3 regions of the Dictyobacter halimunensis genome follow, and region 1 is predicted to be linked to each of the others. Evidence: riboswitches for the same ligand, from Rfam matches in the RefSeq annotation. Region 1 holds a riboswitch; each other region holds the start of a gene.
What was found. A riboswitch is a leader RNA that binds a small molecule or an ion and turns the genes downstream of it on or off. The one in region 1 is predicted to bind cobalamin.
Positions count from the first base shown of each region.

Region 1 (10,058 bases):
CGGCGCTGCACCCGAATGACCGGACCATCTTCCTGCAACTCTACCCCCATCTGCTCCAGCTTGGCGCGTACGACCGCAAAGTGGCGCAGGTTGGCTCCGATCAGAGCTACATCACCCTGCGTGGCGGCCGCCAGGATGGCCATGGTTCCGGCATCGATGCGATCGGGCATGATGGTATATTCGACAGCTGAAAGCTCTTTGACCCCTTCAATCTGGATGACGCCCGTGCCAACTCCCGAGATTTTTGCTCCCATCAGATTCAGGAAATTGGCCACGTTGGCGATCTCTGGCTCCAGAGCGGCGTTTTCGATAATGGTCGTTCCCTCTGCCAGACATGCAGCCGTCATCAAGTTCTCTGTACCTGTGTGGCTGGGCGTGTCCAGGTAAAGGTAGGCGCCCTTTGGTTTCTCCATGCGTACAGAAATGGCGCGCTCATCCTCGACCACTTCAGCTCCCAGGCGTACAAAACCACGATAATGGAAATCCAGGCTGCGCTTGCCCAGGTTACAGCCTCCCACCTTCTCGATGCTTACCTGGCCCGTGCGCATCATGACAGGTGGCAGGAACAGGACCGAGCCCCGGATCAGGTTGGTAAGCTCGGGTGAAAGGTTACTGGTGGTGATGTTTGACGCATCAATGACCATCACCTGCTCTTCTTCATGCAATTTTATTTTCGCGCCTAGCGCGCGAGCAATCTCGATGGCTACATATACATCGTTGATCAACGGCACGTTATGTAAGATGGTCTGCCCTCTTTTCGCGAGCAGAGAGGCGGCAATAATTGGTAATGCGGCATTTTTAGCCCCCTGTATAATAACCGTTCCTTCAAGGCGTTGGCCGCCACGCACGTGATAGCGAACTGGTTGGCGTATCGACATAGAATTAGATTCCCCTTTAATGTATGTGCATAATCTATGCGTAATTAGCATATCATATCGTTAGGGGTTCGATAGGAATGCCAGTATAAAGGACTAGTAGGGGTCCCATCTGGCGACAACCTTATGGGTGAACAAGTCGTAAATGAATAGAAAAAGAGAATTTTCTCTGCGTTTTAAAGATATATGCGCAAAAATATGGTCGCTTTTGTGATTAAATAGGTACAAAGTACTGTGACTTTACCTGCTGATGCCTGGAGGCTGTGTCAAAAGCACGGGTTATTGGCGCTATTTATAAGGAGTTGATGAGGATGTTGCTGGCATCGTTGATTTCGCTACAGGCATTGCAAGACGCTTTACACGTGATTGGGTATCCTGCCATTGCTTTATTTATTATGATTGAGTGCATCGGCATCCCGATACCGGGCGAAACTATGCTGCTGCTGGCCTCTTTTTATGCCGCTACCGATAGTCGATTGCAGATTCCAATCGTTATTGCCTGCGCGGCCTTCGGCGCGATTATGGGCGACAATATCGGCTACTATGTTGGCCGCACTGGTGGCCGTACCTTTGTGAGCCGTTTTGGTCGCTACTTTTTTATCAAGCTCAATCACCTGGACTACGCGGAGCGCTTCTTTCAGCGTCATGGGGCCAAGACGGTTTTCTTTGGGCGCTTTATTTCTATCTTGCGTATCTTCTCCGCCTTTCTGGCCGGCGTCAATCGGATGGAGTGGCGTACATTCCTGGTTTATAATGGCCTGGGAGGTGTGATCTGGGCTACCTACGTTGGCTTGCTCGGATACATCGCCGGCCATTATTTTCACGAACATTTTGACCAGGTGGAGTCGATGGCCAGAACGGTAGGCTGGGTGGGCTTTGCTATCGCGATTATCATTACTGTTGCCGCCGTTATCTTCGTTAAGAAGCGCATCGCGCACACCATTGCTTCCTCCGAAGTCGCCGATGAGTCAAAAGAGCACTCCCTCCGCTAGAATCACTTTTTATGGTGGTGTACCAGCGGTGCTCTACGGTTGTATGAGAGTGTCTTACTCCCACGATCATCGCCTGTGGCCTGCATGAGTTTTCACACCAGCGATGCTCAGAAGTCAGTTTTATGGTGATGCATGGGGGCGCAATCGCGCCCCCATCCGCACTAACTTAAGCAGAGAGTAGCCTCTCTGCGCTCTCAAAGCGGGAGAACCCTGCACCCCTTAAGTTGGTGCATGGGGGCGCAATCGCGCCCCCATGCACCAACTTAAAAAACCAGTGCGGCCGCGTAGCGGACGCCTGTGCGGAGGCGCTCACGTATCCCAATAAGGCGAAAGTAAGGTTCATTTTGAATGTAGAGATGTTTTTTTGTTATAATGCAAAAAAAGAATAAAAAAATTGTTAGTGGTTGTTGGATCAGGAGGTTAAGGATGAAAACGCGTATTATCACTATTGTGTTGCTATGTGCGGTTATGCTGGTGGCTGGTGTGCTATGGACCAGTTGTGCCCTCTCGAAACCGGGTGAGACGGTGCCGCAGGCCGTAATCGCCCAGACGAGACTTCCGCATCCAGATCACGTGGTGGTTGTTATTGAAGAAAATCATAGCTATTCGGATATCATTGGTTCTTCCGAGGCTCCTTATATTAATTCCCTGGCCCGCAGTGGGGCCGTCTTTACCAACTTCCATGCTGAAACCCATCCGAGCCAGCCGAATTACCTGGCGCTGTACTCGGGTTCAACGCAGGACGTGAGCAGTGATGCCTGCCCCAATACATTTTCGGGACCCAACCTGGGCCGCGCGCTGCTCAGCGCTCATCTCAGTTTTGCGGGCTATTCGGAGGATATGCCCTCGGTGGGCTATACGGGGTGCGCCGCCCCCAGTTACAACAATGCCCTGTACGCGCGCAAGCACAATCCCTGGACCAACTTTACCAATGTCCCCACCGGCAGCAATCTGCCGTACACCCGGTTTCCCACCGACTACAGCAAGCTTCCTACCGTTTCCTTTGTTATTCCCAACCAGATCCATGATATGCATTCCGCCTCGGTTGCGGATGGCGACATATGGCTCAAAAATAATCTGGATCCCTATGCCCGCTGGGCCAACACCCATAATAGCCTGCTGATTGTCACCTGGGATGAAGATGATGGCTCCGATGTCAATCAGATCCCGACCATCGTTAGTGGCTCAATGGTCAAAACTGGCCGCTACTCTGAAAATGTGAATCACTACCACCTGCTGCGCACGCTGGAAGATATGTACAAACTTCCCCGCCATCAACCAGAGCGCCACCGTTCCCTCCATCACCGACATCTGGCGCTAGTGTCTTGTTAGATTCAATTAAATACGGGGAAAGATCGTCCGACGCTGCCGGACGATCTTTCCCCGTATTTAATTTTTTTTCTTAATTCTTTATGAGATTTTGAGACAAAAAGGCACGGTTTTCAAGTAAACTAGAGGGAGGTGAGGCAATATATATAAAAATAAGGGGTGGTGTATGAATAAAAGCGCATTTCTTTCCGGCGTGGAAAAAACCATTTTAGAATTGAAACATACGACTGACTCTATACGGGAGACAGCCGTCTATTACAGCATGGCATTGGATGCCGATCAAATTGTAGAGCCGCTCATCGCCGCCTTTGCCGCTGAAGGCAACGCAACCATTCGGGCAACGATGGCGAGAGCCCTGGGAATTCTGAAAGACAGACGAGCTATCGAACCTTTGCTGCTGGCTGTAACGACCGACAGAAGCCCTGTCGTACGTCATGAAGCAGCCAATGCTCTTGGAGAACTAGACGGTAGGGAGGAGGTGGTTGAGCCGCTCATTGCTGTCCTTTCAGCTCCAAATGAACACAAAGGTAATAAGATGGATGTAAACGTTGTCTCGAGTATTGTGTTCGCATTGCGGAAGTTGAACGATGCGCGCGCGGTTGAGCCATTGATCGATGCGCTTGAGCGAAAGGACGAGCAGACGCGTGCCGTGATCGCGCTCTCCCTGGGCAGCTTTGGTGATATTCGCGCGGTTGAACCCTTGCTCAACCTTCTGTATGATGATGAGCCCTTGATCCGCCGCGCCGCTGCCTGTGCCCTGGGCGACCTGAGTGATCAGCGCGCTGTCCTCCCCTTGATTGACGCGCTTACTGATCCAGACTTCGAGACGCGCAGCGGCGCGATCAAATCCCTGGGGCTACTCGGCGATCGGCGCGCTATTGAGCCCTTATGTTCGCTGTTGCAACAGGACCGCATACCTTATCGGCGCGTCTTTATTATTGGGGCCCTGGATCGTCTGGGCGCTACGCAGGCGGTGAGGCCGCTGATCGCTCTGCTGCAGAATTCGTTGGAAGAAGAAGAGGTGCGCGCGGCCTCTATCGAAACCCTCGGCCATTTAGGTGATAAAAGCGCTACCCCTTTCCTGCTCAACTTTGTTACAGATTTTGTGGCGGGCGATGCCAATGAGCTCCGCTGGCGCGCCGTCGTCGCTTTAGGACAACTTGGCGATACCCGTGCCATCGACAGGCTTAGCAGATATCGCACTGATCCGGAGCCTGTTATGCGCATGGCTGTCATCTCCGCCTTACGTCAGTTGAAAACGGCTCAAACCGCCGAATTGCTTCCCGATCACCCATAACACAAAAAACTGAGCCAGAACTGGTGACTATCTCTTTCTGTAAACCGTCTATGGATGTGAGCGATATAAAAAGCTCTCTAAATTTTTATTTTTTTTGTATAGAAATGTCTGCGCGATGAGCATAGTTAAAGCCTGGCGTCGCGCCATTCTTTAAATCGCCTAAAAGTGGAATTGGAAGATAGCTCTGAGGATATAGACCATTAAGGTGCAATGGATGCCCCTTCTTCTGCAGTGAATTGCTCGTACTTATCCCTTCTCTCCATCTCCTACTTGTCTGAAGCAGCAAAAGAGAGATATGAAAAATACCACTGTATCTACGTGGCGACAGCCGTTTGTGCGCGATCGCTTTACCGTGCTGGCTTATGCCTTGCTGGCAAGTTTCTGCTATTTACAGGCCTCGCCTGGCTCGCTGGTCCCATTTTTGCATGCGGAGATGCACCTCAACTATACCATTGATAGCCTGCATATGAGTGGTATCGCGCTTGGCATGATCGTGGCCGGTCTGCTGGCGGACCGCGTTTCCGGCCGCTGGGGCCGTCGATTAACGCTTTGGGGTGGTGCCTCTGGCCTACTGGTTGGTGCCTTGTTGCTCATGTTCAGTCACCATCCCGCGATCAGTATTTTCGGTATGTTTGTGATTGGTCTGCTGGGCACCTTTTTGATGGTGACGGTCCAGGCCTCCTTGTCCGATCACCATGCTGAGCATCGGGCGACAGCGATTACCGAGGCCAATATGATCGCCAGCCTGGGGGCGGGTCTGGCCCCGATCTGCCTGGGCGGCATGGTACTACTGGGTGCTGGCTGGCGCGGTATGCTCTTTGTGCCGATGGTGATCGTACTGCTGCTGGCTCTCTGCTTTTTCAAGGTTTCGGTGCCGGAGGCGCGGGCGTTCGCGCGTAAGCAAGAGGCCGGTGGACGTGTGAAGGCGCCGGGCGCTTTCTGGCTCTACTGGCTGGCGATGGTGATGGGTGTGGCCGCCGAGTGGAGCGTCTCTTTCTGGGGCTCCGGCTACCTGACCAACGTGGTCGGCATCGAGCGTACCAGTGCCGCGACCCTCATGAGCCTGTTCTTCCTGGCCGCCGTGATCGGTCGCTTTATCGGGAGCCATCTGACCCGGCGCATCGCCGTCGAAAGGTTGCTGCTGCCTGTGCTGATCGTGGCGATACTGGGCTTTACCCTGTTCTGGCTTGGCCCATCGGTTCCATTGCATGTGGTTGGATTGTTCGTGGCTGGCCTGGGCATCTGCAATCTCTTCCCTTTTACCTTCTCCGCCTCGGCCAATCGCATTCCACAGTACGCGGACCTGGCCAGTGCTCGTTCCGCCCTTGGTGGCGGATTGGCCATATTCTGTGCTCCTCTAGTGCTGGGACGCCTGGGGGACATGGTGGGTCTGCGCAGCGCTTATAGCGTGATCTTAGGCCTGTTTGTGCTGATGGGTGTATTCATGGTGCTGGCCGCTCGCGCCACTGTGGATCGGTCCACCACACAGACCGTGATCGCCGAAGATATGCTGGCAAGTGATACGCTCACAGAGGATTCCACCAACCTCATTGTAGATCCTGTATAATTCATCAATTTATAAAGCATTGGCGCGAACATAACACACGATATTATGTTCGCGCCAATGCTTTATAAGCTGCGTCTCATCTCTATAAATTCTCGCTCGCCATAACGTTCGCTTTTCTGTATATAGCTTCCACTTCGCTTGAAGCCGACCTTCTCGTATAGGCGAATGGCCCGCTGATTAAAGGGCAGTACAAAGAGGCGTACCTGCTCCGGGGCAAAGCGTTCTCTGGCGAATTCCAATATGGCCGTCACGAATGCCGTCCCCAATCCCTGACCGGTCAAATCTGGTCGCATCCCCAGACCAATGGCGATCGTCTTCTGATCCTCGTCGTAAATGGCTGGGGTAGTGCTCGACCAGACCAGGGCAGAGGTGCCAAAGCTGGCAAAGCCGATCAATTGCTCTTCTTCATCCCTGACCGTGTAGTGTGGGCTGCGCGGGTCCAGCATTTCAGCCAGAGCATCATCGACATCAGCATCCACCATATTATAGATGTCATATGGTTCTTCATAACGCCATTGAGCTATGAGACGCACATCCTGTTCAGTCATGGGTACGAATTTAAAGGTCATCTCCACTTACTTTCTAACAATCATTTCTATCTTGAATATCTTCAATAGTATGCTAAAATTCGCAGCCTTTTTCAAGAAAAGTTTTTTGAGGATGCTGCTGCTATGCTCCTGCGGTTCTACCTCTCTGTCGTTGATGGCGGTAAGAAGTAAATGTGTAAAGCTCTGGTCTGGTCAATCTCCTGCTTGACTTTTTGAATCAACATATGGTATTGTTGCATCTGTAATTACTACATGTTGTGCACTATCGCAATAAAATACAGAAAAGCTCATAGGGCCAGGCTGTCGTGGTCTGGGTACAATGGGGAAAGTCCGGTGTGATTCCGGCGCTGTCGCGCAACGGTAAGGCGGAGGATATGTGATCCGCTAAGCCCGAATGCCCACCTGTGATGCTATGGATTGATCCCTTCGCGTGAAAGGGTAAGACCAGCAGGGGCCTGTGTCTGCTTTGTTTGCATACCTGTCAGACAGTTTTCGCCTTGTTGCCTGTCGGCCTGTTCTCGCGTGGGAACAGGTTTTTTGTTGTCTGTGGAGGTATGTGTTATGATTCCAAGCCGGTTTTCCGAGTCATTCTCGGCGCCGAATATGCCATCGATTACTCTTGATGTGCCCATGCTTATCACCGAGGCATGTCGCGACCTCGCTCCCGATGTGGATGAGGTACGACTGCTTGCCAGTGTGCAGGCTACCATCTATCCAGGAGCATCGCAAGACGAGGTGTGGCAGGCGCTGGTAATGTCAGCGCGGGCCTGTATCGAGTTGGAGCCCGCCTATACGTTTGTGGCGGCCCGTTTTTTGCTGCTTTCCCTTTACAATACGCTCCAGCCTGAGGAATCCCCTCAATTGGGACTGAGTGATGCCTCTGCGTTCTATGCCGATTATTTTGGAACCTATGTGCGACGAGGCATTGAAACACATCTGCTCGATCCTCGCCTGGCTGAATTTGACTTGCCCAGGCTTGCGGGTGCGATCAGACCTGAGCGCGATCTATTCTTTGCTTATCCTGGACTGCAAACGTTGTATGATCGCTATCTATTGCAGTACGAAGGCCGACGCTTTGAGCTTCCTCAATTGCTCTGGATGCGTGTGGCGATGGGCCTGGCCCTGCGCGAAGAGCACAAGGAGGCGCGGGCGATCGAGTTTTATGAGCTGATCTCGCAGTTTCATTTTACGCCCGCTACGCCTACACTCTTTAATGCTGGTACCTCTCATCCTCAACTGTCATCCTGCTATCTGACCACTGTGCAGGATGACCTGCGGTATATCTTCAAGAGTATTCAGGATAATGCTTTGCTTTCCAAATGGGCAGGTGGACTGGGAAATGATTGGACAAATGTACGGGCATCAGGTTCTCATATCAAAGGTACCAATGGCACCAGTCAGGGAATTATACCGTTTCTCAAGGTGGCGAACGATACTGCGGTCGCTGTCAATCAGGGCGGTAAGCGTAAGGGGGCCGTCTGCGCGTATCTGGAGAACTGGCACCTGGATATCGAGGATTTTCTGGATCTGCGCCGTAATACCGGTGATGAACGGCGGCGCGCCCACGATATGAATACCGCCTGCTGGATCTCTGATGAGTTTATGCGCCGTGTACAACAGGGTGATAATTGGACCCTGTTTAGCCCTGATGAGGTGTCTGACCTGCACAATCTCTATGGAGAGGCGTTCGCCCGGCGCTATCGGGAGTATGAACAGCTGGCGGATGAGGGCGGCGTGAGGCAGTTCAGACGCCTGCCGGCACTGGATCTGTGGCGTAAGATGTTGACCCGGCTGTTTGAGACAGGTCATCCGTGGTTGACGTGGAAGGACGCGGCCAATGTGCGCTCGACCCAGGATCATGCAGGGGTGATTCATAGCAGCAATCTTTGTACCGAGATCTTGCTTAATACTTCAGCAGAAGAGACGGCTGTCTGCAACCTTGGTTCGCTCAATCTGGCGGCCCACCTTGTCGGTAATCAATTGGATCTGCCCCGACTGCGTTCAACTATCTCGACTGCGGTGCGTATGCTGGATAATGTAATTGATATCAACTATTATCCTACGCCGGAGGCGCGCCAGGCCAATCTGCGCCATCGTCCGATTGGCCTGGGGTTGATGGGCTTTCAGGATGCTCTCTATCGTCTGGGTATGAGCTATGCCAGCCACGAGGCGGTCGAGTTCGCCGATCATAGTATGGAGGCTATCTCCTACTATGCCATTCTGGCCTCTACGGAACTGGCGGCCGAGCGTGGGTGCTATGCCAGTTATCAGGGCTCTAAATGGCAGCGTGGCCTGCTGCCATTGGATAGCATTGCCCTGCTTGAGCAGGAGCGTGGCGAGCCGCTTGAGATGGATCGTAGTACGCGTCTGGATTGGTGGGTTGTGCGCACTGCCATCCAGCGGTATGGCATGCGCAATAGCAACGTGCTGGCTATCGCTCCCACTGCTACCATCTCTACCATTGTCGGCATTAGTCAATCAATCGAGCCAGAATACAAAAATTTGTACGTCAAGAGCAATCTCTCTGGTGAATTTACCACTATTAATACGTTCCTGGTCAATGATCTGAAGCAGGCGGGTCTGTGGAACGCTGATCTGCTGGAGATGCTGAAGTATTACGATGGCTCGCTGGCGGCGATGACGCCGTTGCCTGTGGAGCTCAAACTGCGCTACCAGACCGCGTTCGAGATCGATGCTTCCTGGCTGATTGAGTGCTCCAGCCGCCGGCAAAAATGGATCGATATGGGGCAGTCGCTGAATCTCTATCTGGTCGAGCCGGGCGGCAAGAAACTACACGATATCTATACCCTGGCCTGGCGCAAAGGGTTAAAGACCACTTACTATTTGCGTACGGTGGCGGCGACCCAGATTGAAAAATCAACTATTGATGTCAATCGCTGGGGCATTCAACCACGCTGGATGAAGAACAGCAGCCCCTCTAGCACCATTCAGGTAACTCGCGAATCCGCGGCTAAACCGTTTGCCTGCTCACTCGATGATCAGTGCGAGGCGTGCCAGTAATTTGGCAATCAGAAATGAGGTTAAAGTATGAGCATTTCGTTTGAAGATGAATCAGCCGTGGAGCAGAAGCGATTATTGAATGGTCGCCAGGTGACCGTGAATCAACTGTTGCCGCTGAAGTATCACTGGGCCTGGGAGCACTATCTGAATGGTTGCGCCAATCATTGGATGCCCAATGAGGTTCCCATGAATAAGGATATTGAGATCTGGCGTGGCGCGTCCCTTAGCGAGGCTGAGCGCCTGGTTATTATACGCAACCTTGGCTTTTTTGCGACCGCTGAAAGCCTGGTGGGCAATAACCTGGTACTGGCAATCTTTAAGCATGTGACCAATGCCGAGTGTCGACAATACCTGCTGCGCCAGGCCTTTGAAGAGGCGGTCCATTCGCATGCTTTTCTGTATATAGTTGAAAGTCTGGGGCTCGATGAG
Region 1 is NZ_BSRI01000001.1:2,058,184-2,068,241, forward strand. Features, by position in the region: gene murA (UDP-N-acetylglucosamine 1-carboxyvinyltransferase) at 1-872, opposite strand, end outside; gene AABA21_RS08180 (DedA family protein) at 1,187-1,867, shown strand; partial or broken gene AABA21_RS08185 (alkaline phosphatase family protein) at 2,336-3,188, shown strand; gene AABA21_RS08190 (HEAT repeat domain-containing protein) at 3,363-4,493, shown strand; gene AABA21_RS08195 (MFS transporter) at 4,789-6,060, shown strand; gene AABA21_RS08200 (GNAT family N-acetyltransferase) at 6,123-6,629, opposite strand; cobalamin riboswitch at 6,883-7,028, shown strand; gene AABA21_RS08205 (ribonucleoside-diphosphate reductase subunit alpha) at 7,170-9,629, shown strand; gene AABA21_RS08210 (ribonucleotide-diphosphate reductase subunit beta) at 9,657-10,058, shown strand, end outside.

Region 2 (10,058 bases), on a different contig from region 1:
GTGGACAGCCTGATACTGCCAGCTTGAGCTTGTGAGGAGATTCGATCCCCTGGTAGCGCTTCTCAATGTCGATACCAAGCGTTGTGCTATCACCCAGGCCATAGCGACAGAATTCAGAGCCCAGACAGGTTTTACAGGTGCGAAAACTCTTGGTATATGCGTGTCCGGAGGGCATTCCAAGATCCTTCCACACCTCAGGCAGTTGTTGCTTGGAAATCCCAACCAGGTCGATGCGCTGCCCACCGGTAAGCTTTACCATGGGAACCTGGTACTTTTCCGCGACATCCGCGATGCGGCGCAATTCTCGCGCGGATGTGACTCCACCATACATGCGTGGTACGACGCTGAATGTTCCGTTGCTCTGGATATTGGCATGCACCCTGTCGTTGATAAAGCGGGCATCACGCTGATCATCATAGGCACCGCCCCAGATCGTCTTGAGCAGCGAGGCAAGTCCGGCTTTGCTGGCCGGATCTTCTTTACCCCTGGCCAGGGCAGCAAAGACAGCAGCAACGCTATAGAGCTGCAGTTCTTTGATCGCCTTGATCAAATCCGGCTTGGTTAGTGCCACGCCGGGAACATAATAGTGGATCGAGGGGTCTTCAACCACCAGTCCATCCGAGGCGGATTCCAGCAATGCCTGCACCTGGGACATGCAGGAGCCGCAGCCGGTGCCGGCCCGGGTTGCGTCACAGAGCATCTTGAGGCTGCGCTTCCCCTCTTTAACACATTGCACGATCTTCCCCTTTGAGACACCATTGCAGTTGCAGATCTGCGTCTCGTCGGGCAGATCCGCCACATTCGTGGCCTTCTTTTCTCCCATGAGCGAGAAGAGGAGTTCAGAACGGTTCTCTGGTAGGACCGAACGGCGATCAAATAACTGGGAGAGTCGGGGGATAACCTCACCGTCACCCAGCACAATGGCGCCGGCGATCTTACCATCGCGTATGATTAATTTCTTGTACACGCTACGCGAGGGTTCTGAATATATCACAATCTCATCATCGGCATGCAGGGGCTCCTTGTCGCCCATAACGGCCAGATCGACTCCCATCACCTTGAGCTTGGTTGATTCGCGCGATCCTTGATAGATCCTCTGAGAAGTGGAACTGGTGAGACGTTCCGCCAGGCACTGCGCCTGTTCCCACAGCGGAGCTACCAATCCATATGTACGCTCCCGGTGCTGGATACATTCGCCAAGCGCATAGACATCGGGCACGCTGCAAGCCAGGTCATCTCCCACCAGGATGCCTCGATCAGCTTTGATACCAGCCTGGCGAGCCAATTCTACATTCGGCCGAATACCCGTTGAAATGACGACCATATCGCAATCCATACTGCTACCATCCTCAAAACCCAGTCCCTCCACCCGTTCTTGGCCGAAGACAGCGGTGGTGCGCTTCTCCAGGTGCAGTTGAACGCCCATGCGCTCTAAAGAAGTGCGGAGCATCTTGCCCGCCACCATATCGAGTTGAACGTTCATCACATGGGGAGCGACATGTACGACGCTCACATCCAGTCCTCGATTGAGCAGACCACGAGCCGCCTCCAGTCCCAGCAGTCCACCACCGACCACTGCCGCCCTGCTCGCCCTGGCGGCATATCCCAGCATCGCGGTACAATCATCAATAGTGCGGAAAACAAACGCGCCCCGCTTGAGCGTCCCATCTATGGTAGAGAGATTATCCAGGGCAGGGATGGCTGGCGAGCTTCCCGTAGCCAGCACCAGTTTGTCATAGGCCATCACCGTACCATCTGAAGCATACACCGTCTTTGAGCGGTGATCGATGGCATGGATGCGATTTCCAGCATAAAGTGTGATCCCATTGTCCTGATACCAGGCCAGAGAGTTGATGAAGATGTCGCCAGGATCGTGGCTGCCTGCCAGTACATTTGATAAAAGGATGCGATTATAATTGCCGTATGGTTCATCACCAAAGACTATGATCTCGTACTGATCGCGGCCTTGATGCGCTAACACCTCTTCAATCAGGCGTGCTCCGGCCATGCCGTTTCCAATAACAATCAAACGTTGTTTCTGCATCCTGCTTAAACCTCCATGATTGATGAAGCGTTTGCACGCTCTATACGCACCGTGCAGACCTTGAACTCGGGCATACGACTCTTTGGATCGAGCGCGGGATTGGTAAGACGATTGGCAGATTGTTGTCCACCCCAGTGAAATGGCACAAAAATGGTGTCCTCACGGATAGCAGCGGTAACTTTAGCGCGAAATACAGCGGAACCACGCCGCGTGGTCGCCTGTACCAGTTCGCCGTCGACGACGCCATACGTGCCCGCTGTTGTGGGATGCACCTCGAGCCAGGGCTGAGATGCAATGGCGTTCAACTGCTCAACGCGACGCGTCTGGGTCCCTGATTGATATTGCGCCAGGACGCGGCCAGTAGTCAGATACAGGGGATACCTGGCATCAGGCTCTTCGGCTGGCGCCTGGTGAGTAATGGAATGGAAGCGTGCGCGCCCAGAAGGCGTAGGAAAACGCTCCTGAAACAGGCGAGGCATTCCCGGATGTTCTGCCGAGGGGCAGGGCCAGAAAACCCCATCCTGCGCGTCAATCTTTTCATAGCTGATCCCGGCGTAATCAGCCGGACCACCGGCGCTGGCTCGTGCCAGTTCAGCAAAGATCTGGCGCGGCTCCGTATACGAGAAATAAGCCCCCTTGCCCATGGCGGCGGCCAGCATGCAAAGGATCTCACTATCAGCATAGATGCCCTGGGGTGCCGGAAAAGCTCGCTGGCGCCGCAGCACGCGCCCTTCGAGGTTGGTGATTGTCCCCTCTTCTTCCGCCCATTGCGTTGCAGGCAGGACAACGTTGGCCAGCTGAGCAGTTTCAGATAAAAAGAAATCCACCACAACCATAAATTCGGTGGCTCGCAGCCGCTCTTGAATATGCAGCGCATTGGGAGCGGATACCGCCAGGTTGGTTCCCATAATCAGAAGTGCATAAATACCACCTGGTCGCCCCAACGCCTCCAGCATCTCATAGGCGGATCTCCCCGGACCTGGAAGCGTCTCTTCGGCGACGCCCCATACATTAGCGATATGCCGCCGCGCGACTGGATCTGTGATGTGACGATAGCCCGGCAACTGGTCTGCCTTCTGACCGTGTTCCCGACCACCCTGGCCATTCCCCTGGCCCGTCAGGCATCCATAACCACTCCCTGGACGACCAACCAGGCCCAGCGCCAGGGCGACATTGATATAGGAAAGCACATTATGCACGCCTTGATGCTGCTGCTCGGCGCCACGCGCGGTCAGAATAATGGCGGAACGGGCCTCTCCCAACATACGCGCCATCTGGAATAATTGCGCTTCCGCAATGCCGGTAATGCGTTCGACACGCTCAGGCCAGTACAGGGCTACATTCGCTTTGACGCGTTCAAAGTCGGTGGTGCGCTGCTGAATATACTGATAGTCCAGCCAACCTTCGCGAATCAAGATATGGAGAATACCGTTTGCCAGGGCGGCATCAGTACCAGGGGTCAGGCGCAGGTAAACGGTAGCAGTCTGCGCTGTGATCGATGCGCGTGGATCGACCACAATCAAACGCCCACCCTGTTTGCGCTGGGATTCGAAGTATTGCATTAGCGGCGGCATAGTTTCTGCCGCGTTGCTGCCCACCAGCATCACCACATCAGCCTGCGCGATATCAGAGACAGGAAAAGGCAAGCCACGATCGAGACCAAAGGCAGCCTGCCCAGCCGTAGCCGCTGAAGACATACAGAAACGTCCATTGTAGTCGATCTGCGATGTCCCCAAAGCCACTCGGGCAAATTTTCCCAGCAGATAGGCTTTCTCATTGGTCAGGGAGCCACCGCCCAGCACCCCTAACGCATCCTTCCCGTAACGAGTCTGCACCCGTCGAAAGTTGTCAGCAATGGTAGCCATTGCTTCTTCCCAGGAGATCGGCTCGAATGTACCATCTGCCGCACGTCGTAGTGGTGTGCGCAAGCGCTCGCGATGCTGGAGGGTCGCCGCAGCGTGCCAGCCCTTAATGCACATACGGCCATTGTTTACCGGAAACCGGGGATTGCCTGCAATTGTGGCTCCCTCACGCGGCCCGCTAATGTACATGCCACACTGTAAGGCGCAGTATGGACAATGCGTAGCAACCTTATGTTGATCAGGAGCCCACGCTACCTGCGGGTCAACAGTATTCTGCATATCGCGCTCCCTCTTAAGACCTGTTGTTTGTACGTCAGTAATTCAGGACGTAATTAGCCACCCTGAAAACCAATATCTTATTGGTTTCTCTGATAGGTCATTCTATTGAGGTATATGTGCGGAACAAGCAGCACTGCAAGACCGGCTAATGGTATAAACGTGAACGAATTGATATTAATTTGTATAAATTGTACAAATATATCGTTCGAAGATATACTAACATCAAATTAATTTTGATAGAACGGCTGAAAAGTATAAAATATCCTGGCCTGTATTGTGCATATTGCACAATACAGGCCAGGATAGCGGTTGCGACATCACATATTTGTGCTTTATTTGCAAAGCGGGGGGCTTAGTCATGAAACGGTCTATGCATTGTCCCTGTTGCTGACGCCGGCCTCAGAGAAGGTGGCCATCTCTTTGTGCGTAAGCAGGGCCCCCTCAATAATGTGCATGGCCAGCACGGCGCCGGTGCCTTCACCCAATCTCAAGTTCAGGTTAAGCAGCGGCTCCAGGCCTAGCTTTTCGAGGATAAGGCGGTGGCCTCGCTCAACCGAGAGGTGGCCGGCGAAAAGAGAGTCGCGCACCCCGGGAGCAAGGGCCCAGGCGACCAGAGCCGCCGCGCTGGAGATAAAGCCGTCGATGATAATCGGGATACGCCGGGAGGCAGCGGCCAGAATTACGCCGACCAGGCCAGCTATCTCGAGTCCTCCCAGCTTTGCCAGTACATCGAGCGGCTGAGAGACATCAGGTGCGTTGTGGGCAATGGCACGCTCAATGATGCGCACCTTGTGCGCCAGTTGCTGGTCATCAATACCTGTCCCTCGGCCGGTAACGTATTCAGCCGGTACATCCAATAGACAGGCGGTCAGGGCGCTGGCCGCGGTCGTATTGCCGATCCCCATCTCACCGGTAGCCACCAGGTCCAGACCCTGGCCGGCCAGATTTTCAAGCACCTCGATACCAATGTTGATGGCCTGCAGAGCTTCGGCCTGGCTCATGGCCGCTTCACGCGCCATATTGGCGGTCCCACGCCGTACTTTACGCGAGAGAAGGTTGGGGTGCTCAAGGTCAGCGGCCACACCGATATCGACTACGGTCACATCGGCATGCGCCTGACGGGCCAGCGCGTTGATAGCCGCGCCGCCAGCCAGGAAGTTGAGCACCATCTGGGGCGTCACGTCTTTGGGATAGGCGCTCACGCCCTCGGCGGTTACCCCGTGGTCAGCAGCCATCACAATGACCCCGCGTCGCTGTATAACTGGAACTACACTCCTGGTGATGCCCGCCACCTGCGCCGCGATCTCTTCCAGACGTCCCAGACTCCCAGCGGGCTTGGTCAACTGCGCCTGCCGCGCACGCGCCTGCTCAACATAGTTGGAGTCAATCGGTGTAATACTGCCAATTAAAGCCTTCAGATCAGTCATAACATATACCCTTTTCGCACTGGCTCAGTCGCCTGATTGATGCAGGAGGCATCAATCAAATTGTTCTTGTGACGTTGTGGAAACTGTGTCCGACTATGCCGGACACAGTTTCCACAACGTCACAAGACAGAGAACTAAAAATCTATGCCCTTCTGGGCAAGGATCCCTTCATGATAAGGATGTTTGATCTCTGTCATCTCAGTAACCAGATCGGCATAGTCGATCAAGGCCTGGGGGGCGTCGCGCCCGGTAATAATCACATGCATTTTGGGATTGCGGGCCTGCAGCGTGCTCAGCACCTCATTCACATCGAGCCAGCCGTAATTAATGGCATAGGTGATCTCGTCCATAATCACGATGTCATACTGATTGCTCTCGATCTTTTCACGGCAGAGTTGCCAGCATTGCCGGGCCAGCGCCTTATCATGCTCCAGATTATCACTGTTCCAGGTAAAACCCTCGCCCAGCGGGATAATCTCCACGCCCATTTTCTGAGCGGCGCGAATCTCACCCCATTTGCCGGTCTGAGATTTCAAGAACTGCAACATCACCACGCGCATGTTCTGTCCCCAGGCACGGAACAAGACACCGAGGGCCGCCGTGGTCTTGCCTTTGCCATTGCCAGTATTGATGATCACCAGTCCTCTGGCTGGCTTGCGATGCGCACGCATCTCGGCCTGCTCTTTACGAAGGCGCGCACGTCCCTCTTCAGTTAATTCGTCAACTTCGACGGACTCATTGTGAGTCTCAGAATATTGCTGTTCTTCCATTCTTTTTTTATCCTATTCCATTAAACTTGAGGGTGTAAAAAATACAAAACAACTATACACTGGCTGTACAATAGCTCGGCAGCGCACCAGAAAACTTGTCGGGATGCACAACCTGCGCCAGGCAGCGCAATCCCTGCACGATGCGGGGTCCGGGACGCTGCATGATATCAGAATTAATGTGATAGACATGGTGAGATTTTACCGCCGCGATGCCACCCCAGTTTGCTCGCTTGTATACTACAGATGGCTGACCGCCATACATCGGGTCCTCGGTAAGAATGATATATTGTGGATTAGCAGCGATAATGGCCTCATCGGTGACCTGCGGATAGCCGCCGTTAGTGGTATTGCTGTGGAAGATATTGGTGGCGTTGGCATAGCCGGCCATCTCATCACCAAAGGAGTTACCGCCAAAGACGTAGGGTTTGCCGGGCGTACTATCGTCAACCTCTAACAGGGTTTTGGCCGTGGTTGTCCCTTTAACAGCGCTCTGCACCTGGGCAATCTGCTGCTTCATCTGCGCGACCAGCGGATTAGCGACGTTTTCAGTATGAGTCAAACGGCCAATCAGGGCAATCTGATCCATCGTCTGCGCGATAGTGGGTGAGGGGAGATCGACCACCTGTAAACCTAATTGCGACATCTGGGTATCATATTTGTTGGACAACCCACCCGAGCTCAAAACCAGGTCCGGCTTCAAAGCCACGATGGCCTCCACATTAAAACCCGAGCTGCTCGAAACCTTTTTCAAACCGGCCAGTGAGGGTGGATAGTTGGTGAACGCATCGACGCCAACGACCCGCTTCTCCAGGTGGAGGGCGCCCAAAATTTCGCTGATGCTGGGTGCCAGCGACACGATGCGCTGCGGTGCCGTTTTCGGGATCGCGATCGGGGTTCCATACGCGTCCAGCGCGGGAGTTGGGGTGGCTTGCGCGGCGGGTGTGCTGCCACCCGACGTCTGAGAATTGTTACTTTGCCCACAGGAAGCCAGAATAAGCACCAGGCCCAGTAAGAAGACACTTAATAAACGTAGTGAGATGACATGGGTGCGCATATGATGTGTATCCTTCTAGATAACGCCCACGGTCACCTCGCGAAAAATAGCAGCCAGCCAGGTCAACACGAGACCAAAGAGGAGAATGCCTGGGTAGCTCGCTCCTTTTACGCGAAGGATGAAGAGCATCACTCACCAGGCAGGTCTCCTGACTTCTGGCATACTTACGCGGCCTTCCCATTCCAACAAGAAAGAACAGTGGCAAGAGGTGCGATAAGCCTGTACCAGTTACAGTAGCGCGACTGCGTCGGATTTTCACCGACTTCCCTATTCTGCCAGAACTTCATGTCCTGACCACCTGGTAAACTAAAAAAGTTGAGTTATTTCCTCAGCTAGTATACCGAGGTTTATCCGCTTATGTCAATAAACGCGTCGCTTTCCTAATAGCCGCGTTCCTTATCAACCGCGTTGTAAAGCGACTCTCCCTTGAGATAGCGACGCAGGTTTTCGGTAAAGATCATGGCCACCCGATCATTATAGTGAGGCGTCATACCCGAGATATGGGGGCTCATGATGACATTGGGGATGCCAAAGAAAGGGCTGCTATCGGGCAGCGGCTCATCCGCGAAAACGTCCAGGGCGGCACCGGCGATCTCTTTTTCCTTTAAAGCTTTGATCAGGTCGGGCTCGTTACACACGTCGCCGCGCGCGATGTTGACGAATAATGCGCTATCTTTCATGGCATGGAATGCCGCGGCATCAAACATTCCCCTGGTATCGGGTGTCAACGGCACCGCAGCGACGACCACATCGCTCTCAGCCAGGGACTGGTGGAACTGATCTTTTGTATAATAGTGATCAGGCAAGGTCCCCTCTGGATCCCCAATATCCGGGAAGAGAAATCCGCGATCGCGATGATCTGGTCGCTGCTCCATGGCGATGATGCGCATGCCAAAAGCTTTGGCCAGCCGGGCAACTTCGCGTCCGATACTGCCATAGCCGACCACGTTGAGCGTCTTTCCACGCAACTCTTCGGGCATGAACAGATCGCGCTCCTGCTCATCGGGCCAGTGCCCCTTCTGCTTCCAGCTACCGAACTGGTGATACTGATGGAACCAGGTCAGCATCGTCGTCAAGACGTATTCGGCGATATTGACCGCATGCACGCCGCTGGCCGTGGTAATGATGGCATTGGACTTCGCCAGAGGACCAGTGAAAGCCTGGTTGGCGCCAGCGGAATAAAGCTGGACCCAGCGCAGGTTGGGCGCCTGCTCCGGCGTTGGAAAAGCTCCCAGGGTGAAGAGGATCTCCACATTTTTCCATAATTCATCCGAAATATCCTCTGCCTTCGCCCAGGGCCGCAGTTCGATAGTAAAATCGGGCGCAATCTCTCTTATACGATCGTTCCAGCTATCCGCCAGCTGCGCTGTAACCAGGATGGTGCGCCGGGAATCATTTCTGTGCTCCAAAGCAAAATCCTCCATGCATTCTTTTTCTTTTTATGTTATCACGCACAGACCCTGTATAGCAGATTAACCACTATCCGGCAGAGTTAGCCAATGAGAACTTTTTTATTTCCTTTTAATCCATCGTTCGTATTACATAGAGATGGTCATATGTGTAAGTATCAGTCAGCTGGTTTCGTGATAGCTGGCTGAAAACGAGAGGATTGTATGAAGCAGACTTCGCTCCGTTTGTACATGTTCTTATCAATAGCTGCCGCGCTAGCCACCATGGCGGTAAAGTTTATAGGATATTTTCTAACCGGGTCGGTGGGATTATTTTCAGACGCGGCCGAGTCGGTGGTGAATCTGGTGGCGGCGCTGGTTGGACTGTGGGCGCTGACGCTGGCCGCGCGCCCGGCTGATGAAGATCATGCCTATGGGCATACCAAGTCCGAATATTTCTCTAGCGGAGTCGAGGGCGCGCTCATCCTGGTGGCGGCCCTGATTATCGCCATCGAGTCGGTTCCCCGCCTCTTTCATCCCGAACCAATTGACCAGCCATTTCTAGGCCTGGGCTTCTCAGTCTTCGGTGCCATCATCAACGGTGTGCTGGCCTGGTTTATGCTGCAGGCGGGCAGGCGACAGCGCTCGATCACCCTGGAGGCGGACGCCCACCATTTATTCGCCGATGTGATAACGACGGTGGGCGTGCTGGTGGGAGTCCTGCTGGTCGCCATCACCAGGTGGTACATCCTGGACCCGATTGTGGCGCTATTGGTAGCCATCAATATCATCTGGACCGGCACAAAGTTGCTGCGCCAGACAGGTCTGGGATTACTCGATACGGCCCTGCCAAAAGAAGATATCGACATCGTCAATAGCGTCATAGAGCCATATCGCCAGCAAGGCATTGATTTTCATGCCCTGCGCAGCAGAATGGCCGGGCGCAGGCGCTTTGTGTCCTTCCACGTGATTGTGCCGGGCGATTGGACCGTGCAGAGAGGACACTCTATCTGTGAAGAAATTGAACTTGCCATCCGTAAAGCCCTGCCGGATAGCACGGTCTTCACCCACCTTGAGCCGAGAGAAGATCCCGTGACCTTCCAGGATATGGAGCTGGATCGAGCTCCAATCGAGTCTTGAGCACTTCTCAGGCATGCGCCAATGAGCCAGGACAGCAATTAAAGCCTTACCGTTTCATCCAATCGCTTGATATCTACTCCTAATCCTGCCATCA
Region 2 is NZ_BSRI01000002.1:781,734-791,791, forward strand. Features, by position in the region: gene nirB (nitrite reductase large subunit NirB) at 1-2,044, opposite strand, end outside; gene AABA21_RS17285 (molybdopterin oxidoreductase family protein) at 2,050-4,185, opposite strand; gene cobT (nicotinate-nucleotide--dimethylbenzimidazole phosphoribosyltransferase) at 4,554-5,612, opposite strand; gene cobO (cob(I)yrinic acid a,c-diamide adenosyltransferase) at 5,747-6,382, opposite strand; gene AABA21_RS17300 (ABC transporter substrate-binding protein) at 6,435-7,436, opposite strand; cobalamin riboswitch at 7,558-7,753, opposite strand; gene AABA21_RS17305 (D-2-hydroxyacid dehydrogenase) at 7,817-8,845, opposite strand; gene AABA21_RS17310 (cation diffusion facilitator family transporter) at 9,050-9,964, shown strand; gene cobU (bifunctional adenosylcobinamide kinase/adenosylcobinamide-phosphate guanylyltransferase) at 10,003-10,058, opposite strand, start outside.
Region 2: it holds a riboswitch for cobalamin, as region 1 does, so the genes downstream of both, AABA21_RS17300 (ABC transporter substrate-binding protein) here and AABA21_RS08205 (ribonucleoside-diphosphate reductase subunit alpha) in region 1, are expected to answer to the same signal.

Region 3 (10,058 bases), on a different contig from region 1:
AAGCGACCGCCAAAGATCGTATGCAGCGTTATGCCTCTGTCCGTGATATGGCCCGGGCCCTGCATGCCGCTATTGAGCAGCCGAACGGTTATCAGGCGCTGGGAGAAGACGCGGTACCAACCGTAATACAGCCTGGTGGAGCGCCAACGATACTGGCAGCAAATACTCCGCCTTCTGGCATTGGCATCTCAGACTCTACGCCGACTACGCGGGCGTCTGCTATGAATTATGGGCCATTTAACGAGCGATCCAGCAGTAGCAATACACCCGTGTATCTGCCAACCCCACCTCCGCCTCCACCCCCGCGGTCATCATTTGTGCCACCGAAACAGAAGGGTGCCTGGTGGCTCGTACCACTCCTCGTGATCTGTGCCGTGGTACTGGTACTGGCGGTCGTCATTACGGGTACTCAGCTATTCAAAAATAACGCCGTTACAGGAGTTACGGGAACTCCCACGGCCCAGGCAACGCCCACGAGTGGACCAACCGCCACGCCAACCGCCGCGCCAACCGCCACTCCGGCTCCGAAGCCTACGAGCGTCCCAACGCAGGCTCCTCCACCTGCATCCGGCAAAGTGCCTACTGGACCATTGCTCTATTCCGCAGCCAGTCCTGGTCCGGCCTGCGATACAGGTAGTGGTACCTGGACGATTTACAATGGCGCGAACATCAACTGTCAGAGCAACGGTACACAGATTACCAATACCGCTACCTCCCAGGCCCTACAGGGTATCTTTCTGACCGCCTTGCCGGGTAAAAATTATCCCAATGACTATGTGCTCGAAGTTAATGTGCAGCAGGTGCAGAGCTCTAACAGTAGCTTTGGGCTTTACTTTCGCAACCAGCCAGGCAACCAGCAGGGAACATATACCTTTCTGATCGCGCCCGATGGTAGCTGGCAGGCGACCGTCTATGATAACGCGACCGGAGCCCCCAAAGTGCTTTCTAAGGGGACCTTCGGTGATACCCACGCCGCTAGCAAGCTCATGGTTGTCGTCAAGGGATCGCAGTTTAACTTTTACTCTAACGGCAAAGCGTTGGGGAGTGTCAGCGATGCTACGTACGCTAGTGGCACGGTTGGCCTGGCCGTTGACCAGGGAGGGACCGTTACCGTTAGCAACTTTGCTATGTATGCTACTGCCTAACGTGCCAGAAAGCCGTAGGTTTCGCGCCTGCGGCGCTCAATTAGTTATGTAGGAGGTGGTGGAATGCCATGGGTGGGTGCATTCGCACCCACCCATGGCATTCCACCACCTCCTACATAACGGTTGTTAAGGCATTTTCTTGACTTTGTTGGTGATGGTCGATATACTCTTCTACAGATAAATATGTAACAGTGTCTTTACCGGGTGGCCTGGATCTTATCCAGGCAGAATAGGGAAGTCGGTGCAAATCCGACGCAGTCGCGCTACTGTTAGCGGCGAGCGGTTCATGTGTTTATCCACCATCGTGGTCACTGTCCCTGATCAGGCAGAAAGGGGGTGGGAAGGCCATTGTGAACCGCGTCAATAGTCGTAAGCCAGGAGACCTGCCCGGTGAGAGGCTCACGTTCCTTCGCGTCAAAGGAGTGAACCCGGATGAATCACGATGTGCGAGTCGCGCAAAGCTTTCCTCCCCGTCAGTTCTGGCAGATGCCTCTCCTTCTGACTGCTACAAAAATACCCGGATGAGCGGTTAGACATGAAAACAGTAACACGTCCAACTCGGACGGCTCCCGATCCTGAGCGGCCACAGCAACATCGTATCGCTCCACCATTTGTACTTGGTGGCCTGGGAATATTGCTGCTTATCGTGATGCTGGTCTCGATAAGTTTTGGCTCCATTTCCGTGCCTGTACCGACAATTGTGCAGATTTTGCTGAACAGCACTGGTCTATTCCATTTTCCGGTGCGCTGGGACCCGTCGCTGGAGATCATTATCGTGCAGGTGCGCCTGCCGGTGGTGGTCGGCGCGGTCCTGGTTGGCGCGGCCCTGGCGGTGGCGGGAACGCTTTTTCAAGGTATGTTGCGCAATCCCCTGGCCGATCCATATCTGATGGGGACATCTTCAGGCGCGGCCCTGGGAGCAACGATCGCCTTTGTGTTACCCTTTGATACCGTCTATGGAAACTTTTTTCCCCTGACACCATTGCTGGCCTTTGGCGGGGCTGTGCTGACGGTTGTGTTTGTCTATGCCATGGCGCGTTCAGATGGGCGCACCCCGGTGATCATGTTGCTGCTGGCCGGCGTTGTCGTCAACGCAGTTCTGACCGCCGTGCAGACCCTGATTTTAAATCTCTGGCCCTCCAATGACTTTGGACGCCTGCTGGGACTGTATAACTGGCTCTCAGGAGGAATCGCTATTGTCGGCTGGGGACCACTGGCTGTCGTCGCAATCATTGTTTTGCTGGGATTGCTGGTCGCGTTCGCGCTGGCTAGTGTGCTGGATGTATTCGCGCTGGGAGAGGACGCGGCGGCTCACCTGGGATTGCATGTCGAGTGGATGCGCTTCCTGATCGTGGTGGTGGCCTCGCTCCTGACGGCCGCCGCGGTCTCTATCAGTGGCCTGATCGGTTTTGTTGGCCTGGTGACGCCGCATTTTATGCGCCTGCTGTTGGGACCGCGTCACCGTGTCCTGCTGCCAGCGGCGGCCCTGGGTGGCTCTGTCTTTTTGACTCTGGCCGATCTGCTGGCGCGTACCATCCTGGCCCCAACCGTCATTCCCGTTGGCGTTTTTACCGCCCTGGTGGGCGCCCCTTTCTTCTTATTTCTATTGCGCAGCAGTAAGCGAGAATATAAATGGTAGACAGGTCCATACCGGTACTGGAAGTACAAGAAGTTGCTTTTGGCTATAAACAGCAGGCGCTGCTATACGATGTCTCTCTCGCCATCCAGGCGGGTGAGATGGTTGGCCTGCTGGGCCCCAATGGCTCGGGCAAGACCACGCTGCTGCGTCTGCTGAGTGGCGTCCTGCAGCCACGTCAGGGACGGATTCTGCTGGAGGGTCGCGAACTGCGGCACTGGGGACGGCGCAAGGCCGCGCAGCGTATCGCTGTGGTGCCACAAGAACTACACATGCCCTTCGCCTATACCGTGGAGCAGATGGTTGGCATGGGCCGCACCCCGTTTGCCTCTTCATTCTGGGGCGCAGGGACTCCTGATGATAGCGAGATCATTCAGCAAGCGATGCGCGAGGCCGGGGTCGACGCGCTGGCCGAACGGATCTTCAATGAATTGAGCGGTGGAGAACGCCAGCGCGTCACGATCGCTATGGCTCTGGCCCAACAACCGACTATCTTGCTGCTGGATGAGCCAACCTCGCACCTGGATATCAAGTATCAGATCGAGACGCTGGAACTGGTGCAGCACCTCAACCGCCAGCGCGGCATGACCGTCATTGCCGCCATGCACGATCTGAACCTGGCTTCGCGCTATTTCTCCCGTCTGCTGCTCTTCCAGCGCGGTATCGTGGCCGATGCCACGCCGGCCGAGGTACTGGAACCGGGACTGCTCAGCCGTGTCTACGGTATCGATGTACAGGTAGGTATCCTGCGTGGTGCCGAACACCTGAGCGTTTTACCACCCAGCCAGGATACTTCCCCTTTGAAAAGCAATCGATCGGCGTCTCGTGTTCATCTTATTGCCGGTGGGGGATCGGGCGAACTGGTGATGCGTGCCCTGGCCGACGCCCATATCCCATTTAGTGCCGGTGCGTTGAATATCGGTGATAGCGATCACACCCTGGCCCTGCGATTGGCCGAAGACGTGATCACTGAGCAGCCCTATACGCCGATCTCCGCCAGCGTGTTGGAGCAGGTACGACAACGCCTGCTGCGTGTTGATCTCTTAATCCTATGTCCGGCCGCGATTGGACCAGGGAACCTGCCGCTGTTTCAGGAAGCTTTGCAGGTGGCTCGTCATGGCCTGCGTGTGCTTCTGGTCACGGCTCCTCTGCAGACCACCTGTGCTTCTGAAGCGATTTCTGATAGCCATAAAGAGGATTTAGAGCAAGTGTCGCAGACCTTCGCGGCGCGCGATTATACCGGTGGTGACGGGCTACGCTGTCTACAACAGCTCATACAGACCGGTGCGATTATCGCTGATTCGACCGCGGCTGTTCTTGAAGAGACGCGCAAGCATATCGCGTATGCCTTTGATTGAATAGATTGTTGTATGATGAAGATCAGGCATTTACGAAAGGAGTCTGTTTTATCATGACAACAATGAAGGGCGTCGTTTTGCCGGGAAATCGGCGGGTTGAGATGCGCGATTTCGAGGTTTCGGAGCCGGGGCATGGGCAGGTGCTGGTGCGCATGAAGGCATCATCCCTGTGTGGTAGTGATCTGCGCGCCATCTATCGTCCCACGGACCAGGGTGTAGGACCTGAAGCCTATAAAGGGGTGATCGCCGGCCATGAGCCGTGCGGCATCATTGAGAAAGTGGGACCGGGAGTGCAGCGCTTCAAGGCGGGCGATCGGGTGGTACTCTATCATATTGCTGGCTGTGGAGTCTGCCATAACTGTCGTAGCGGCTGGATGATCAGCTGCACGCAGGAGCAAAATGGACGGGCCGCCTATGGCTGGCAGCGCAACGGTGGACATGCTGATTTCTTGCTGGCCGAGGAACGTACTCTGGTCGCCCTGCCCGATGAACTGACATATCTTGACGGGGCTATGGTTGCTTGTGGAGTTGGTACGGCCTACGCAGCCTGTGTGCGCGCTGGCGTTTCTGGCCGCGACGCGGTGCTCGTCACCGGACTTGGTCCGGTGGGTCTGGGCGTCTCTCTGCTCTGTCAGGCGATGGGGGCGCGTGTTGTTGGCGTTGAGTACGTGCCTGAGCGGCGGGAACTGGCCCGCAAATTAGGCATTGCGGAGGTTGTGGGTCCGGAAGAGGGACATGCAGTGTTGGAGCAGTTACAGACCAAGACCAACGGCGAAGGATTTGAGGTCGCGATCGACTGTTCCGGCAACGCCGATGCACGCCACATGTGCCTGGAGGCCGCCCGTGAGTGGGGACGCGTCGTTTATGTGGGAGAAGGGGGGACCGTCTCCTTTGCGCCCAGTCCACTCTTGATCCACAAACAGCTTAGCCTCTTTGGCTCCTGGGTCTGTAGTATCCAGCAAATGGAGGATCTGGTCGAGCACCTGGTGCGCTGGAATCTGCATCCCGACGTCATGGTCACCCATCGCTTTACCCTGGACCAGGCGCGCGAAGCCTACGAAACCTTTGATGGTGGCAAGACCGGCAAGGTCGCTATTGTCTGGGAATAAGGTCTCGTGTACTTATTAGCAATGAGGAAGAACAAATATGCGCGCAGCCCTGACCTGGGCTGCGCGCATATTTGCTTATAGAACTGTCAACAGTTCAGGGGCGCCATCGGTGATGGCCAGGCTGTGTTCGTACTGGGCTGAGCGCTTGCGGTCAGCGGTAACGATGGTCCAGCGGTCGGCCAGGGTTTCGGTTTTATAGGTGCCAACGTTGATCATTGGCTCAATCGTGAAGACCATACCCTTCTGAATACGCTTATTGGTGCCGGGACGACCAAAGTGGGGGACATTGGGATCTTCATGCAGTGAGCGTCCGACGCCGTGCCCTACCAGGTCACGTACAACGGAGAATCCGTGAGATTCCGCGTAGGTCTGGATGGCCGCGCCGATATCACCCAGGTGATTGCCGTGGCGCGCCTGCTCAATGCCCAGTTCCATACTCTTGTGGGTGACCTCCATTAGACGCTGTGATTCCTCATCGACGTTGCCGACGGCATAGGTCATGCAGGAATCGCCGACCCAGCCATTGAGGATGACGCCGATATCGACACCAATGATATCTCCATCCTGCAACACCTTTTTGTCGCTGGGGATACCGTGACAGATTACCTCGTTGACTGAAGCGCAGATCGTGCCGGGGAATGGTGGAATGGCGGGACGCCCGTTGCCGCCGGGATGACCACCATATCCTTTATATATCGGAGTGGCATCGTGACTGCGGATAAAATCCTCAGCAATCTTGTCCAGCTCGGCCGTAGTCGTGCCTGGTTTCACATAGGGGCGAAGCACTTCAAACGTCTGGGCAACCAGACGTCCTGCTTCGCGTAATTTATCGATCTCTTTGCGAGATTTAAGTAAAATTGCCATATTATCCTCTTTTTACATGGAAAGCGGATCACGCGTATGATGATTTTTGGGTTGCGTCCCTGTCATATTCTGAATATTGCCGTGGTTTCTCACGCTCTGGTGGGAACTCCCAGTTAAGAAGATCATCGGTGGTGACCCGAAAATAGCGGCTAAAGTACGTGAGGAGATGATCAATCGTCGTATAGTCGATACGCTGGTTCTTTCCCGTGTGCAGAGCCGCGAGCACACTTAATGATACACCGCTCTCATCGGCAAGCCGACGCAAGCTCAGCGCAGGTTCGCCCAGCCTGGCACGCTCAACATTTGCTCTAGCCAGCATCAGGCGTAGTTGGCAAGAAATGGTCATGATCAGCACCTCGATTTTCTCAATTCGACTTTCTCTGTGTTCAGTATAGCAAATTTTGTTGTGACATGTCAATACAATGTATGCGTTTGTCCATACGCTGTTAGCGTACGTGAGCGCCCCCACACGGGCGGCCACTGCGCAGCCGCACCAGTTATATGAGGTGGTACATCGCGGGCGCATCCGCGCCCGCGATGTACCACCTCATATAACTGGTGCGGCCTACATTATATGTGCTTTCATACTTGAGGAGTGCGAATGTCGTTTTTATGTTGGTGCACCAGGGACGCAATTGCGTCCCTGGTGCACCAACATAAAAACTGGTGGCGCCTAGGTACCTCAACAAGAGGAGTGTATCCTGTCTCCGTCATAGGAGGCTTGCAATCCAGAGCGCTTGCTCGTATACTTTCACCAAGCCAGAGAAGACAAGCGTATATGCCTGTGCTTTTTGTATGTAAATACCACCAAAAAAACTACTGTTTGAACTATTTAAAGGGGTGTCTATGAGCGATTCAGCAAAGGTAACCGCGACCCTGCGCCTGCCCTCCACATTGAGTGCCTATAGCGGAGGCAAGAGCCAGATCACAGTTGAAGCAGAGACGGTTGAGCAACTGTTGAACGCTTTACATAAAGAACATCCTCTTGTCTGGGAGCGTCTTTGCACCGAGCAGGGTGCTATTCGCGAACATGTCAGAATCTTTGTGAACAACCAGCTTATCAGCGGCAATGAAGGTCTGAAGACCATACTGAGTCCGGGACAAGAAGTGATCGTCCTGCCGACAACGTTCAACGCCTGATTCCACTTCCGTAAAAATGTGTCTGGGTCATAGAAAGACTCTAAAGGACTCGATATGAAGAATACCCATGATATACTAAAGAAGTATTTTTCTATGGTTTATTTTTCTGACTAGAGTTGGATGTACTATGACACTCAAATCACAAAGAGAGGCAACACCCCGATCCACGGTTACTGCTGATCAAGCGACGGCCAACAAAGTACCGGGCCAATGGAGCGTATTGCGCAATCGCAATTTCGCGCTCTTTTTTTGGGGTGAACTGCTTTCTTCGACCGGCACCCAGATGCAGGTCGTCGCTGTCTCCTGGCAGGTCTACCAGTTGACTCACTCGGCGGTCATGCTGGGCGTTATCGGTTTATTGCAAGCCATTCCACGGCTGATCTTCTCACTGGTTGGTGGTGTGCTGGCCGATACTTTTGATCGTCGTAAACTGTTACTGATCGTTGAAGTGATCCTAGCAACCGCTTCCGCCATACTGGCGATCTCAACGGAATTTAAGACAATCAATATAGCTATTTTTTGTGGTGTGGTACTGATTTCCGCTACCGTCTCGGCCTTTGAATTCCCCTCGCGGCAGTCGATGATCCCTTCGCTGGTGCCCCCTGAACAGATAGCCAATGCCGTCTCGCTTAACACCGTCATGATGCAGGTAACAATGATCGGCGGCTCCACGTTGGGTGGATTGGCCATTGCCCAGATCGGGGTCGTGAACACCTACTGGCTAGATGTCTTTTCATATTGCATCGTCATCGGTTCATTGTTGCTGATGGTCGTTCCACGTATCCCGGTGGAGAAGCGTGCTCAGGCTGGTTGGGGTGGCATGCGCGACGGTCTTCACTTTCTGCGCACTCATCCACTCTTGCTGGCGGTTCTCTCGCTAGATTTCTTTGCCACCCTCTTTGGCTCACCGAAGGCGCTCCTGCCTGTTTATGCCAGCGATATTTTGCATGTAGGGCCGCAGGGTCTGGGTATCTTACTCGGCTCCATCTCCTTTGGCGCTGTAGCGTTGACACCGTTGACGGGAAAGATCAGTCGCATCGCCCGTCAGGGTATGGGGGTTGTGCTGGCGATCATAGGTTGGGGTATTTGCATCATTCTATTTGGGGTCGCGCCTGGACCGTTGTGGCTGTCTGCCTTATTGCTGGCCGGGGCAGGAGCCGCCGACATGGTCAGTATGGTGTTGCGCCACCTGCTGGTGCAACTAACAACTCCTGATGAGTTCCGTGGCCGTATGGGAGCTGTAACGGCGATGTTCGTGGTCGGGGGACCAATGCTTGGACAATTCGAGTCCGGTCTGGTGGCCGGTTTAACCACAACGCAGTTCTCGGTCATCAGCGGTGGGGTGGCTTGTATGGTCTCCACCCTGATTATTGCTGTCCTGGTCCCCAGCCTGTTCAAAGCCAGGATCAGTGCTACCACCTAAGGTTCCGCGTGGCCGTTGGGATGAAGCACGTTTAAGCGCACCTGTCCCGTCTGTGGGGTGGAGGAATGACAATTGGTGAGCACACAATTGATACAATCCGACAGGTTGGGACAGTCGCAGCGCAGCCCCTGGACCAGCATACGCTTGATATGCGTCGCCTGCTGTATCAGGGCATCAACTTCAGTCAGTTTCTGACGAGCCACGCTCTGCCAGTAATCCGCCAGAGGCGTCTCCTCTCCCCGCTGATCAAAGAGAAACTGAATCTCGGTGAGCGAGAACCCCAATTTTTGCGCTACCTGAATAAAGGCCAGGTGATCTAATACCGCTGGATCATAGCGCCGCCGTCCGCTGATACGCCGTGGGGCTGGTAAGACATTGATACTCTCATAATAACGAATCGCGGATGGACGCAGGCCGGCCTTCGCCGCGACCTGGCTGATCGTCAGTTCTTCCATGCTGAAAAATAGTCCTTTACGTGGGCTTGACTTCAAGTCAACTTGAACATGTACACTGCTGTTATTGTAGACTTTGTACGCTGAAAGTCGCAAGTATCATGAGAGTTATCGTACGTGAAAAGGAAAAAAGCTATGCAGGTACATGATGTTATCGGCACGCATGAGAATCTGTTTGCGGTTGGAGATCAGGATTTTGCGGAGAAGGTACTCCAGTCCTCCCAGCCCGTGATTGTTGATTTCTGGGCAACATGGTGTCCTCCATGCCGCAATCTGGACCCGGTCTACCAGCGGCTGAGCCACCAGTACGCGGGCAAGCTCCGTTTTGCCAGGCTTGATTGCGATCAGCATACTCGGATCCCGGCTTTTTACCGCGTGCAGGGAATGCCGACCCTGATCGTCTTCCATCAGGGGCAAGAGATTGCTCGCTACATTGGGCCTCAGCCCAGGCGTCTGCAACACCTCATCGACCAGACCCTGGCTGAACATGGTTGTGCTTGATCCGCTGGTTATGCTTTATGAGATTGTGGCATAGATGGCGTAGCGCATTACCCGGTGAAGGTTGACATATCCCAGGTCAACCTTCACCAGGAGCGCCATAATCATGCCTGCCTGTCTTATACAGACGCGGAATATATCAGTGGTATGTATCAGATCTCATGTACCGCTGCGAGATCAAGGATTACTGATCTTCAGGGCGTGCATCTCTCCGGTACTCACAAAGATCATTCCCTGCTCGGCGGCTGGTCGATTGATGCGGCCTCGACCGATCTTCGACGTAAAGAGGATATGACCATTGCGGCTATCGATGGCGTAGAGTTCGCGTCCAAAGGTGCTGACATAGACAATATTGTTATCAGCGACCACCGGAGCCGATTCAATTTCGTGTCTCAGATGAGCGACCCAGAGGATCTTGCCATTGGTTGTATCG
Region 3 is NZ_BSRI01000002.1:326,595-336,652, reverse strand. Features, by position in the region: gene AABA21_RS15500 (serine/threonine protein kinase) at 1-1,145, shown strand, start outside; cobalamin riboswitch at 1,331-1,550, shown strand; gene AABA21_RS15495 (FecCD family ABC transporter permease) at 1,681-2,784, shown strand; gene AABA21_RS15490 (ABC transporter ATP-binding protein) at 2,778-4,139, shown strand; gene AABA21_RS15485 (zinc-dependent alcohol dehydrogenase family protein) at 4,202-5,248, shown strand; gene map (type I methionyl aminopeptidase) at 5,324-6,112, opposite strand; gene AABA21_RS15475 (helix-turn-helix domain-containing protein) at 6,141-6,458, opposite strand; gene AABA21_RS15470 (MoaD/ThiS family protein) at 6,959-7,252, shown strand; gene AABA21_RS15465 (MFS transporter) at 7,380-8,675, shown strand; gene AABA21_RS15460 (MerR family transcriptional regulator) at 8,672-9,130, opposite strand; gene trxA (thioredoxin) at 9,263-9,628, shown strand; gene AABA21_RS15450 (protein kinase domain-containing protein) at 9,803-10,058, opposite strand, start outside.
Region 3: it holds a riboswitch for cobalamin, as region 1 does, so the genes downstream of both, AABA21_RS15495 (FecCD family ABC transporter permease) here and AABA21_RS08205 (ribonucleoside-diphosphate reductase subunit alpha) in region 1, are expected to answer to the same signal.